Linked DNA regions of Maricaulis maris MCS10. The protein of the gene in region 1 interacts with the protein of each later gene in a pairwise test. Links are inferred from orthologs where the notes say so. Each region holds a gene or a part of one and is shown on either strand. Other genes may lie near its edges.

The links.
Region 2: the proteins of sfsA (region 1) and MMAR10_RS13770 interact in binary tests that used the Escherichia coli proteins (3 or more experiments, as listed by UniProt). The link is inferred for Maricaulis maris MCS10 from one-to-one orthologs.

Annotation. Positions count from the first base shown.
Region 1 is NC_008347.1:1,138,089-1,144,759, forward strand. Bases 1,826-4,797 are described here. They hold sfsA (DNA/RNA nuclease SfsA), read right to left. Parts: upstream 3,680-4,797; coding sequence 2,972-3,679; downstream 1,826-2,971. Other genes in these bases: MMAR10_RS05425 (M28 family metallopeptidase), read right to left, coding at 1,826-2,420; MMAR10_RS05430 (acyl-CoA thioesterase), read right to left, coding at 2,499-2,975; MMAR10_RS05440 (competence/damage-inducible protein A), read left to right, coding at 3,745-4,527. Outside these bases: map (type I methionyl aminopeptidase), read right to left, coding at 1-648; more of MMAR10_RS05425, read right to left, coding at 738-1,825; MMAR10_RS05445 (vWA domain-containing protein), read left to right, coding at 5,325-6,671. UniProt on the Escherichia coli protein: Binds to DNA non-specifically. Could be a regulatory factor involved in maltose metabolism.
Region 2 is NC_008347.1:2,912,204-2,918,845, forward strand. The notes cover bases 2,449-5,391. They hold MMAR10_RS13770 (glutamate-5-semialdehyde dehydrogenase), read left to right. Parts: upstream 2,449-3,263; coding sequence 3,264-4,520; downstream 4,521-5,391. Other genes in these bases: MMAR10_RS13765 (pyrroline-5-carboxylate reductase family protein), read left to right, coding at 2,449-3,217; MMAR10_RS13775 (sodium:solute symporter family transporter), read left to right, coding at 4,605-5,391. Outside these bases: MMAR10_RS13755 (acyl-CoA thioesterase), read right to left, coding at 1-864; proB (glutamate 5-kinase), read right to left, coding at 959-2,116; more of MMAR10_RS13765, read left to right, coding at 2,438-2,448; more of MMAR10_RS13775, read left to right, coding at 5,392-6,230; eda (bifunctional 4-hydroxy-2-oxoglutarate aldolase/2-dehydro-3-deoxy-phosphogluconate aldolase), read right to left, coding at 6,311-6,642. UniProt on the Escherichia coli protein: Catalyzes the NADPH-dependent reduction of L-glutamate 5-phosphate into L-glutamate 5-semialdehyde and phosphate. The product spontaneously undergoes cyclization to form 1-pyrroline-5-carboxylate.

The DNA.
Region 1 (6,671 bases):
GAACATGCCTTCCTTGAGCTCGGGGCCTTCGCCATGCTCGCCGAAATGCAGCACATTCGGGCTGTCATGGAAGTTCTGACCCAGGCCATGACCGCAAAAGTCGCGGACTATGGAGCAGCGGCGCTCCTCGGCATATTCTTGGATGATGGCGCCGATCGTGCCCAGGGTGACGCCCGGCTTGATCGCATTGATGCCGGCCATCATGGCTTCATAGGTCGTGTCGACCAGCAGTTCGGCCTTCCGGCGCGGCTCGCCGATTGTGTACATGCGGCTGGTATCACCATGCCAGCCATCGACCACCACGGTCACATCGATATTGACGATGTCGCCGCTTTTCAGCGGTTTGGGACCAGGTATGCCATGGCAGACCACATGGTTGAGCGAGGTGCACAGCGAGTGACGGTAGCCGCGATAGAACAGGGTCGCCGGCATCGAGCCGTGATCGAAGGCGTATTCGCGCGCCAGCTTGTCCAGGTAGGCCGTTGTATTGCCGGGGCGTGCGTGCTCGACCAGCATGTCGAGAATTTCGGCAGCCAGACTTCCCGCCTTGCGCATGCCTTCAAACGCCTCAGGCCCATGAAGCTTGATGCGGCCATCACGCGGGCTCGCGGTGTCGATATCGGTCACGGTCTCGTAGGCAGTCGTCAAGTCGGTACTCCTTCAAGACCCGCTTATAAACAGACCGCGCGCCGTTTGGAACGGCGCGCGCCTGCATTTCTCAGCCTGCGGCTTGAAGTCTACTCGGCGTCACCACCAAAGAGGTTGCCGAAGAAGCTGTCATCATTCCAGGCCGGCCGCACGTCACTGTCAGCAATTTCGCGGGCGATCATGTAGTTGATGTTGGCGAATTTGGCGCCCTGCTCGAACAGGACTTCCAGCTCGCCGTCCAGTTGGTCGGTCGGACGGTGGTAATGCGTGGTCAAGAAGCCCATGAAGCCTTCGCCCTCGTCCCAGCGCGGATCCGGCGAGGAGAAGCCGGTCATCAGGAAGAGCGACGGCACGCCTTCGCGAACGAAGTTGTAGTGGTCCGAGCGCACAAAAAGTGACTGCTCCGGCAGCGGGTCTTCACTCACCATGATGCCGAGGCGGTCGGCGGCACGGCTGGCGATCGGTCCGAGATTGGAGTGATTGGCCCCGAAGGCGATCACGTCCGCGAAGTCATAGACGATCACGGGCATGTCGAGATTGACGTTGGCGACCATCTGCTCGGCCGGAACCGACGGGTTGCGGGCGAAATGCTCCGAACCCAGCAGGCCCTTCTCTTCCGCGGTCAGGGCGACAAAGACGATTGAGCGACGCGGGGTGCCTTCTTCCAGGAAAGTCCGGGCCGTCTCAAGCATGATGGAGATGCCAGACGCGTTGTCGACGGCGCCGTTACAGACTTCATCGCTCTCGTCGGTGGCGCGGCAGGACCCGCCGGCTCGCATGTGCTCGGTCACGGAACCGATATGGTCGAGATGGGCCGACAACACGACAATCTCATCGGCCAGGACCGGGTCGGAGCCGCGGATCATGCCCACCACATTCGGGTCGTTGAAGGGGTCAGATAGGGTGCGCTGGCGGATGGTTGCGGTGTGGGGCAGAGCGAAGCGCGGATAGGTCGGCTCGTCGGCGGACATGGCAGCCTGGACATCCTCCAGGCTCATGTCGGCGCCTTCAAACAGGCGCGCGGCCAGTTCGGCGGTGACATTGGCCGAGGCCTGAACCGTGTCATAGCCAGACGGGCCGGTCGCCGCGGTCAGGCGTACGCTCGGGCGGCTGCCGAAGCCGGCTGCAAAATCAGTCAGTCGCTCCTGCGTCCAGCCGGTGATCGAGATCATGCCGATGGCACCGTGGGCGGCTGCAACATTGCGCTTGGTGGTGCCGGAATTGTGGTGGGCACGTTCCTCGGACAAACCCTCGAACACATTCTCGGGCACACCGCCCATGACAACAACGATACGACCGTCGACGTCGAGGCCGTCATAGTCATCATGGCCGCGATTGGCAGCTGAGACGCCGTGACCGACGAAGACGAGCTCGCCGGCGACTTCCGCCTCCAGAACACTCGGATTGGTACCGATAAAGGCACCCGTGCCATGGGCGAAGGTTTCGCCGTCCAGCGTGAACTGGTTGTAGTCGGCATCGGGACGCACTTCCTGCATCGGCACGTCGGCGAAATAGGTGCCGTCATCGCCGGCCGGCTCGAGGCCCAGAAGGCGCATTTGTGCGGCGACGTAATTTGCGGCGATTTCATAGCCGTCCGTACCGGCATCGCGGCCGGCGAGGTAATCGGATGCCAGAAAGCGGATATGCGCTTCAATATTCGTGGCGCTGACATTCGGCATGAAGGCCGCGTCAGCAGTGTCTGTCGTGTTGTCGGTCTCGACCGAGCAACCCGCCAGAGCGAGTCCGGCAATAGCCGTAATGAGATACTTCATGAAAGCCTCCCCCAAAGAGGTGTTGGTGTTGCTGCGGACTATAGGGGGCAGGGGCTAGGGGACAATCTCGGCGGATTGTTAACTTTCAGTCACAAGCGCGGCCGCGACGGACGGCAAGACCGAGTAGTGGTTTGAAAAGATTGGCGTCATACGAGCTGGCCGACCGGTGGACAGCTGGAAGCAGACGACCTTTGTCAGGGCACGAAACACAGTTGCGCCGTCGCTGGCGCGGCGGAACTGGTAGCGGCGCTCGGCCCGCAGGCGCCTGTCCGACTGGCTGATCCAGACCGCGCAATCGATTTCGTCGCCTTCGCGGACATGTCCCAGATAGTCAGCCTCGGTGCGAATGATGGCGATGCCGCGATCGTCCTTTGCGCAGGCTTCCATGGAATACGCCTCACCCTTGGAGAACCAGTGCGTCCAGGCGGCCTCGTCTGCCCATTCCAGATAGCGCGCATTATTGGCGTGACCGAAGCTGTCGATGTCTTTCCCGGTGACGGTGATGCGGTGAATGTAAGGCTCTGGCAGATCCCAGCCATTCCAGTTGTCGCTCATTGGCTCAGCTCCACACGCATGGGGCGGTGGATGATAACCGCCGTCGGTGAGACCTCGCAGGCATAGGCGAGCACTTCAACCCCGGCGGCCGCGCTGTCGCGCAAGGTCCGGGCATAGACCGGGTCGATATCTTCGGCCGGGCGCAGGACATCGCAATCGCTGCGCTGGACGATGAAGAGCTGCACTGCGCGCTCACCCGCCTGTACCTGATTGGCCAGCTCGACCAGATGTTTGGCACCGCGCGAGGTCACACCATCGGGAAATTCGGCGATGCCGGGCCCACGCTGCCAGTGGACATTCTTCACCTCGACCCAGCAGGGTGGACGGTCATTGCCTTCCAGCAGCAAATCGATGCGGGAATTCTCGCCATATTTCACCTCGCGGCGCAGGCTGTCATAGCCGGTCAGCTCGCTGATCACGCCCGCATTCACGGCCTCTTCCGCCAGCGAATTGGCGAGATTGGGCAGGGCGCCGATCAGAGTGCCTTCTGCCTCGACCAGCTCCCAGGTGTATTTCAGCTTGCGCTTGGGATTGTCCGAGCGCGACAGCCAGACGGGAAGGCCCGGCGTCTTGATGCCGGTCATCGCCCCGGTATTGGCGCAGTGCGCGGTCACGACTTCGCCGTCCGCCAGCTCGACATCGGCGAAGAAACGCTTGTAGCGCTTGACCAGGCGGCCTTCGATCAGGTCGGTCGGAAACTTCATGGCTTGGACTTCCTGTCTGCCGGGACATATAGGACCTTGAGAGATGTGACTTAAGGACGATTCTCATGGCCACGGGCAAACGTGTGACGGCAGCGGTTCTTCTCATTGGCGACGAGGTCCTGTCCGGTCGTACCCAGGACAGGAACCTCAACCAGATCGCCCGCTTCCTCGCCCCGCTGGGGATCAATGTGATGGAATGCCGCGTCGTGCCGGACGAGACCGACGTCATCGTCGACGCCCTCAACACACTGCGGGCCGGCCATGATTATGTCTTCACCACCGGCGGCATCGGTCCGACCCATGACGACATCACGGCCGACGCTGTAGCCGCGGCCTTTGGGGTCGGCATCGATGTCCGCGCCGATGCGCTGGCGATCATCGAGGACTGGTATGCCAAGACCCAGACCCCGGTCACCGAAAGCCGCAAGCGCATGGCCCGCATCCCCGATGGCGCCAGCCTGATCGTCAATCCGGTCACTGGCGCACCGGGCTTCCAGACCGGCAATGTCTTCACACTGGCCGGTGTGCCCTCGATTGTCGCCGGCATGCTCAATGATATCGATCACCGGCTTGAGGGCGGAGCGGTGACGAAATCGCGCTCGGTCAAGGGCGATAATCTGCGTGAGGGGGATGTCGCTGAAGCGCTGGGTGTGCTGGCGAAAGAATTCCCCGAAGTCTCGATCGGCTCCTATCCGTATTTCCTCGAAGTGAAGGCCGGCGAGATCAAGCGCGGCACCCATCTCGTTGCCCGGGCCACGGATACCGACCAGCTTGACCAGGTGATCGAGCGCATCGCGGCGATGGTCGAGGCGGTGGGGATCACGCCGCGGATTGATCCGGTGGATTGAGGTAAGCGCCCGCAGGTACGGCTCACCGATTTTCCTCCCCACATTGTGGGGAGGTGTCGCGCCCGAAAGGGCGCGACGGAGGCGCCGCCGCAGGCGGAATGCCACGCTTCCACCTCGCTATGCTCGGCCCCAACGACCCGCCGCTACGCGCCGGCCCACTTCCCCACAATGTGGGGAAGAAAAGTCGCAACTTATCCCCGTTGCGCAGCACCTTCCTTCTCCCTTGGGAGAAGGTGCGCGTAGCGCGGATGAGGGGGGATGCTCCCTGTTTTTACTGGGATTTACCCCTCACCCTGACCCTCTCCCGGGGGAGAGGGAAAGCACCTTGCCGCACAAAATCCAGAAAACTTGTCCCCACCCCCTCCACCCAGCGCGATAATGCCCTCGGTTTTCGGGACGGGAGGCACGAGCTCAGTCACTTGTGCCCGGAAACGAGCGGAGCCTGTCCGCGCGTTGGATGTGACATTCCATAGCTCCGGCAGGGCGTGCGACCAGGTCGCGGGGCACTAAACGACCGACCCCATCTACCTGACGCATTGGAATCGGGGGCGAGAGCGTCCGGGAAATCTCCGAGAACGGGATGTTGGCGATGTCACGTTTTTCAAATCAAACCGGTTGACGGCATTGGCCGGCATCCCGTTCCCCTCCCACCCAAACGCCAGGCGATGTCGCCGTGGCGATGCGGGTGCTTGCGGGCGGGGCTGCCTGCCCCGAATTAGCCCTGATTTCGACTTGTCGTTGTCCCGGACCCGGCCCAGTCTGACCGGTGAGGGATTTTGGGACCGGAAGGGGATTCCATGAAACGCGTTCTTTTGATTGGTACGGCTGGCCTGGCCATGCTCGCAGCCTGTACAGCGACCGTTGCACCGCCAACGGCCCCACCTCCGCCACCGGCACCGCCACCCCCTCCGCCGGCGCCCTTCATGTCGGAAATGGTCACCGTGACCGGGTCCCGTGTCCGCAGCTCGGCCTATCGCAATGACGCGATTGCCGGCGTTGCGAATTTCACGATGCCCGATCAGCTGGTCGTCGACCGCGAACGCTATGAAGACGTCGATCCCAATCCGGTGATGTCAACGGCTGATGAGCCGGTCTCGACCTTCTCCATCGATGTCGACACGGCCAGCTATTCGCTGGTCCGCAACTCGCTGGAGGCCGGCCGCTTGCCGCCGACCGATGCCGTGCGGATCGAGGAGATGGTCAATTATTTCGACTATGACTATGCCCTGCCGCCGGGACCCGACGAGCCGTTCGCGACCCATGTGACGGTCACCCCGACGCCGTGGAATGCCGACACCCAGCTGATGCATATCGGCATCCAGGGTTATGAGATCATTCCCGACGAACGGCCGCGGGCCAATCTGGTCTTCCTGATCGATGTATCCGGTTCGATGAATTCACCCGACAAGCTGCCGCTGGCTGTCCAGGCCATGCACTTGCTGGTTGATGAATTGCACCCGGACGACACCGTGGCCCTGGTTGTCTACGCCAGTGCCAGCGGGGTCGTATTGCCGCCGACCGAGGCCCGCAATGCCCGCGAGATCCACCGCGCACTCGACAGTCTGAGCGCAGGCGGTTCAACCGCCGGCGGGGCCGGTCTGGCGCTGGCCTATGACCTCGCCGAACAGAATTTCGACGAGGACGCGGTCAATCGGGTCATGCTTCTCACCGATGGCGATTTCAATGTCGGCGTGACCCAGGATGAGCGTCTGGAAGACTTTGTCGCCCGCAAGCGCGATAGCGGCATCTACCTGTCGGTGATGGGCTTTGGTCGCGGCAATTACAATGACCAGATGATGCAGACCATCGCCCAGGCCGGCAATGGCACGGCGGCCTATATCGACAGTCGCCAGGAAGCCCGGCGCATGCTGGTCGAGGAAAGCTTCTCCTCGCTCTTTACGATCGCCAATGACGTCAAGATCCAGGTCGAGTTCAATCCGGCCCGTGTCGCCGAATACCGGCTGATCGGCTATGAGACCCGGCTGCTTGACCGGGCCGATTTCAACAATGATGAAGTCGATGCCGGCGAGATCGGTTCGGGCCATTCGGTCACCGCGATCTATGAGATTGCCGCGCCGGGATCGGAAGGCGTGCTGATGGAGCCGCTGCGCTATGGCGGAGCGACGACGGTCGAGCCGGACCTG
Region 2 (6,642 bases), 1.8 Mb from region 1 along the record:
GCCGTCGCGGGTGAAGAGCTGGCCGCGATTGAAGCCGCGGGCGGCACCGGACCAGGGGCTGTCGGTATCGTAGAGCAGCCAGTCACCCATATCGACATCGTCATGGAACCAGACCGCGTGATCGAGACTGGCTGACTGCATCTTGCGGGTCATCCAGCTGACACCATGCGGCTGCATGCAGGTGCTCAACAGCGCCATGTCAGAGGCAAAGGCAAGAATGGCGCGGTGCATGATCTGGCTGTCGGTCGCCAGATCGGTCGCCCGGATCCAGATCTGCCGCCGCGGCTCCCGCTTGCGCGGATCGATCGGCGACCAGGGATCGACCGGACGCATCTCGATCGGCCGTGGCCGGGTCATGAAACGGTAGAAGGGCTCGGGGATCTGACCCTTCATCTTGCGCAGCAGCTCGACCTCGGTCGGCAGTTCGTCGGGCATAGGGACGTCACCCAGGTCAAACTGGTGCGTCAGCCCGGCCTCCGGCTTCTGGAAGGAGGCCGTCATGTTGAGGATGGGTTTGCCCCGCTGCATGGCGATGACGCGGCGGTTCGAGAAACTGCCGCCATCATAGTCGCGCTCAACGCGGTAGATGATCGGGAAGTCCTCGTCGCCCGGTCGCATGAAATAGGCGTGCAGCGAGTGGACATGCCGCTCGGGATCAACCGATGCCACGGCAGATTTCAGCGCCTGGGCGATGACCTGGCCACCAAATACCCGACCGCGACCGCCAGGATTGCGGCGCCCGCGATACAGGTCGACATCAAGCTCTTCGACATCGAGAAGATGGACCAGCCCGGCCGCCAGCTCGGCCGGGCTGAACACCCGGCGTTCCTTCTTGTTGTCTCCTGACGTATCAGCCTCAGCCATGGCGGCGCCCTCAACTCGATCTTTCGCTCAGCCCCAATTCTGGACTGCGCACACACAAATTTCCAGCTTCGGGTACGGTCGCCAGCAGATCGGATCAGGAAGCAACAATGCGCAACGACTTGGTCGGCGCATCCCAGGGCAGATGTTGGGAATCCAGAATGACCATATTGTCGCGATTGACGATTTCCGGTCGCGCATTATAGCCCAGCAACTCCTTGACCGAATGGTCGGTGTGGCGAGCGAGCATCATGGTCTCGTCGGACGAGAAATTCGTCAGCCCGCGAGCCACTTCGTCGCCGCTCTCCGAATAGATATGCAGCACGTCGCCCTTGGTGAACCCGCCATGGATTTTCACCACATCCTCGTGACTGACCCCGGTTGCGCTGGTCTTCAGTGCCGCCGCGGCGGCATCCGTAAGCACGAGGCCACCGGCGCGGTGCAGGCGGTTGGTCAGCCAGACAGCCCAGGACGAGGCCGGGGTCCCCTTGGCAACGCATTTGGTATGCCGACGCTCGCCACTGAGCACAGCAGAAACGGGACGGTCGATCGTGCCTTCGGCGATCAGGGTGGTACACCCGGCGTTCTGGGCGAAATTGGCCGCCTGGATCTTGGTCAGCATGCCGCCCGATCCGAGCGAACTCGTCCCGGATGTGACCTCCAGATACTCGGTCACATCCTCGATCGTGTCGACGAATTGCGCCTCGGGATCTGACGGGTCGCGATCATAGAGCCCGTCAATACTGGTCAGGATGATGAGATGATCGGCCTGGATCATTTGCGCGACACTCGCAGCAAGGCGGTCATTGTCACCGACCCGGATCTCCTCGGTGGTTACCGTATCGTTCTCGTTGACGATCGGCATGATATCGCGTTCGAACAGGCGCTGGATCGTGTTCTTGGTATTGAGGAAGCGTCGGCGCTCTTCCAGATCGTCCAGCGTCACCAGTATCTGGGCGATATCAAAGCCGTGTTCCTGCGCAACCTGCCTGTAGGCATGGAGCAGGAGCGGCTGACCGCAGGCGGCCGCAGCCTGCTTGTCCAGCACGCCCGCATCCTCGGGTGAGGTCTTGATCGCATTGAGCCCCAGAGCGACCGCTCCGGATGATGCCAGCACAACATCATGTCCCTGATCCCGAAGCCGGGCGATATCCGCCAGCAACTCGTTCATGAAGGCATAGCGAAGTGTCAGTCGGCGATCATTGGCCAACAGGCTTGATCCGATCTTGACGACAATGCGTTGACGCTGGCTCACACGATTCTCCTGGATAACACGCCAGAACTCATCCCGGCGCCAATATTTCGCGCAAACTATTTAGCATTCGAAATTTTTCAACCCCAAAATCTGCCCAAACCCGTGCAAGCGCGCAGGCAGACGACGGGCCATGGCGTAATTTCTTATACGCTACAAGGCGGGGACAGCGGATGCTGCAACCGCAAATATAATTTGAATTCGAAATTGTTTTTGTTATACACCGCCCAACATCATGCTCGACCTGCCCCGGCGGATCGGGCATTTTCATGTGAGCAGGGCATTTCCGGCCGGGAGTGTCACCACGAACGGAGCGGACACGGTATGGACATTTTGGTGGTGGGATGCGGAAAAATGGGCGGTGCGATGTTGCGCCGCTGGCTCGATGCCATGCCCGCGCGCTTCACCACAGTGAATCGAAGCGGTCGCGCCCTGCCGCCCGGCACCGAACACGCTACCGGCCCGGACGCCCTCACCGGACGCCGCTTCGATGCCATCATCATCGCCGTCAAACCGCAACAAATTCCCGACGTCATGCCGGCCTATACCGACCTGCTGGCAGATGGCGGCTGCTATGTCTCGATCGCCGCCGGCTTTTCGACGGCCTCGCTGGGAAAGCTGGTCGGGGACCAGCCGGTGATCCGGATCATGCCCAACCTTCCGGCCCTGATCGGTCGCAGCGTCAACGGCCTGTTCGCCAATCCGACCTGTCAGGACAAGCATCGCGACCTGGCCAATGAGCTGGCCCGGACCACGGGAACTGCGGTTTGGCTGGACGATGAGGACGAGCTGGATCGATTGACTGCCATTGCCGGCAGTGGGCCCGGCTATGTCTTCGAGATCGCGCGCAGCTATGTCGCCGCGGCACAGGCTCTCGGCTTCTCGAAGGAGACGGCGCGGGCGCTGGTGCTGGAAACCATGGGCGGCGCCATAGAAATGGCGACCCGCTCCGACCAGGACGTTGCCGATTTGCGCAACTCCGTGATGAGCAAGAACGGCACGACCGAAGCCGGCATCAATGTACTGCGCCGGGACGGTCAGCTCGACGCGTTGCTGCGCGATACGACCCGCGCGGCCTACGACCGGGCGGTCGAACTTCGCTAATTGCCCGACCCGCCCTTCTCAACAACACTCCCACCCCAAGGAAACCATGTCAGATCGTATGCAAGCCTATATCGAACAACTCGGCCGTCAGGCCCGTGCCGCCTCCCGCGTTCTCGCGACGGCGTCCACGGAGCGCAAGAATGCGGCCCTAATTGCCGCCGCAGCCGCCCTGCGCTTGCGGGCCAACGACCTGCTCGAGGCCAACCGCATCGATGTTGACGGCGTACGCAAGGCTGGCAAACCCGACGCCTTCATCGATCGCCTGATGCTCGATGGCGCGCGGATTGAGGGGGTCGCCAGTGCGGTCGAGGCGATCGCCACGCTTCCCGACCCGGTCGGGCGCGTCCTGGCCGAGATCGACCGGCCCAACGGCTTGCGGATCGAACGCGTCGCCGTGCCGCTGGGTGTGATCGGCATGATCTATGAGTCGCGCCCGAATGTCGGCGCCGATGCCGGCGCCCTGTGTCTGAAGTCCGGCAATGCCGTGATCCTGCGCGGCGGCTCGGAAAGCCTCAACTCGACCCGCATCATTGTCGAATGCATGAAGGAAGGCCTGCGCGAAGCGGATTTGCCGGAAGACGCGATCCAGATGATCGACACCGCCAATCGCGACGCCGTCAAACACCTGCTCCAGTGCACGCAATTCGTCGACCTCGTCATACCGCGTGGCGGCAAGGGGCTGGTGACGCTCGTCCGCGACCAGGCCCGCGTACCGACGCTGCTTCACCTCGATGGCAATTGCCACACCTATGTCCATGCCGGCGCCGATCTCGACAAGGCCGTCGCCATCATCGAGAACGCCAAGCTGCGCCGGACCGGAATTTGCGGGGCCACGGAAAGCCTGGTGATCGATGAAAGCGTCGCCGCTGACCTGCTGCCGCGACTGATCGACCGCATGACTGTCTGTGAATTCCGGGGTGACCCGGCTGCCGTGACCATCGACCCCCGCGTCAAACCGGCAGACGATTCGGACTGGGACACCGAGTATCTGGATGCCTGCCTGTCGGTGAAGATCGTCGACGGGCTCGAGGCGGGGATCAATCACGTTGCCGCCCATTCGTCCGGCCATACCGATGCCATCGTCACCGAAGATGCGGACGCGGCGACCTGCTTCCTGGCCATGATCGACAGTGCGGTCGTGATGCATAATGCCTCGACCCAGTTCTCCGACGGCGGCGAATTCGGCATGGGCGCCGAAATCGGCATCGCGACCGGCAAGATGCACGCGCGCGGACCGGTCGGGCTGGAGCAACTGACCTCGTTCAAATACCTGGTTCACGGTGAGGGTCAGACACGCCCCTGATCGACGGCCCTGCCACTGGCCTTGAGCCAAACGGCAAATTCCCCAATCTTCCACCTTCCGTTTCGCTGAACCCAAGGCAAGTCCATGGATATTGAAGCTCTTATCTCGCTGGCACTCTACTTCATCCTGATGATGGCGATCGGGCTCTATGCCTATCGCAAGTCCACGGATGACGTGTCCGGCTACATGCTGGGCGGACGCCAGCTGCACCCAGCGGTGGCGGCCCTGTCGGCCGGCGCGTCCGACATGTCGGGCTGGATGCTGATGGGCCTGCCGGGTGCGATCCTGCTGACCGGCATGTCGGAAAGCTGGATTGCCATCGGCCTGATGATCGGCGCCTATTTCAACTACAAGCTCGTGGCCCCGCGGCTGCGCGTCTATACCGAGGTGGCCGACGACGCGATCACGATCCCGGACTATTTCGAGAAGCGTTTCGCCGACAATTCGCGGCTTCTTCGCGTGATCTCGGCCATCGTCATCGTGTTGTTTTTCACCATTTATACGTCAGCCGGCGTGGTTGCGGGCGGCAAGCTGTTCGAGGCCTCCTTCGGTCTCAACTACCAGATCGGCCTGTTCGTCACCGCCGGAGTGGTCGTGGCCTATACATTGTTCGGTGGTTTCCTCGCGGTCAGCCTGACCGACTTCGTGCAGGGCGTCATCATGTTCCTGGCGCTGGTACTGGTGCCGGTGGTGACCATCATGCAGCTGGGCGGTTTCGGCCCCACGATCGACGCGCTGAGCACGTTGAGCGTCGATGTTGGTGGCTGGGACAAACCCTATCTGTCGATGATCCCGCAAGAGAGCCTCGGCCTCGCGGTCATCGGCATCATTTCGACCATGGCCTGGGGCCTGGGCTATTTCGGCCAGCCGCACATCATCGTGCGCTTCATGGCCGTGAAGTCGCTCAAGGACGTCAAGGTCATGCGCCGGATCGGCATGAGCTGGATGCTGATCACCGTGGTCGGCGCCCTGCTGACCGGGGCCGCCGGCCTCGCCTATGTGAAGAGCCAGGGCATCCAGACCGCGGACGGGCTCAATGTTGCCCGGGTCGTGGAAGCGCCTGGCGATGCGACCACCACGATGGGGGATCTGGAAAACATCGACACAACCGGCGCCTTTGCTGACGGCGATGTGGTGCTCGGCGACCAGGAAACCATCTTCATCCTGCTCTCCCAGGTCATTTTCCACCCCTATATCGCCGGCTTCCTCCTGGCCGCCATCCTGGCCGCGATCATGAGTACGATCTCGTCCCAGCTCCTGGTCTCATCAAGTTCGCTGACCGAGGACTTTTACAAGGTCTTCCTGCGACGCGGTGCCAGCCAGAAAGAGCTGGTTCTGGTCGGACGCCTGTCGGTGCTGGCGGTATCGCTGGTGGCGATAGGACTGGCCTTCAATCCGGACAGCAACATACTTGGCCTCGTATCCAACGCCTGGGCCGGCTTTGGTGCCGCCTTCGGACCGGTCATCCTGGTCAGCCTGTTCTGGCGCGGCATGACCCGCCTGGGTGCCATCGCCGGCATGATTGCCGGTGCGGTCACTGTGCTGGTGTGGATTTACGGCCTGCAGCTGTCGGGCGTTATGTATGAAATCGTGCCAGGCTTCATTGCCTGCCTGGTGACGCTCTACATCGTCTCCAAGGCAACCGCCAAACCGGGACCGGAGGTCACCGACTATTTCGACGAGATGCACACGCGCGTCAAAGCCGGATAGTCGCGGTTCCTGCCGGACAAAAGAAAGCGGCGGCCCATCGGGTCGCCGCTTTTTTCTTGCCTTGAGACAGGGCTGGAGGATCAGGTCTTCATTGCCGCGGCCGCAGCAGCATTCGCCGTGATCGTATCCCAGTCGCCCGCATCGATCATCGCGCCGGTGGCAATCCACGACCCGCCGACACAGACAACATTCGGCAGCGCCAGATAGTCCGGCGCCATCTCGCGGGTAATCGATCCGGTCGGGCAGAAGCGGATGTCCGGCAAGGGACCGGCGATGGATTTGAGATAAGGGCGACCACCAGCCTGTTCGGCCGGGAAGAATTTCAGGACCTCGAACCCGGCCTCGACCGCGCTCATCGCTTCACCGGCCGTGGCGACGCCCGGCAGGACCGGAATGCCCGACGCCAGCAGTG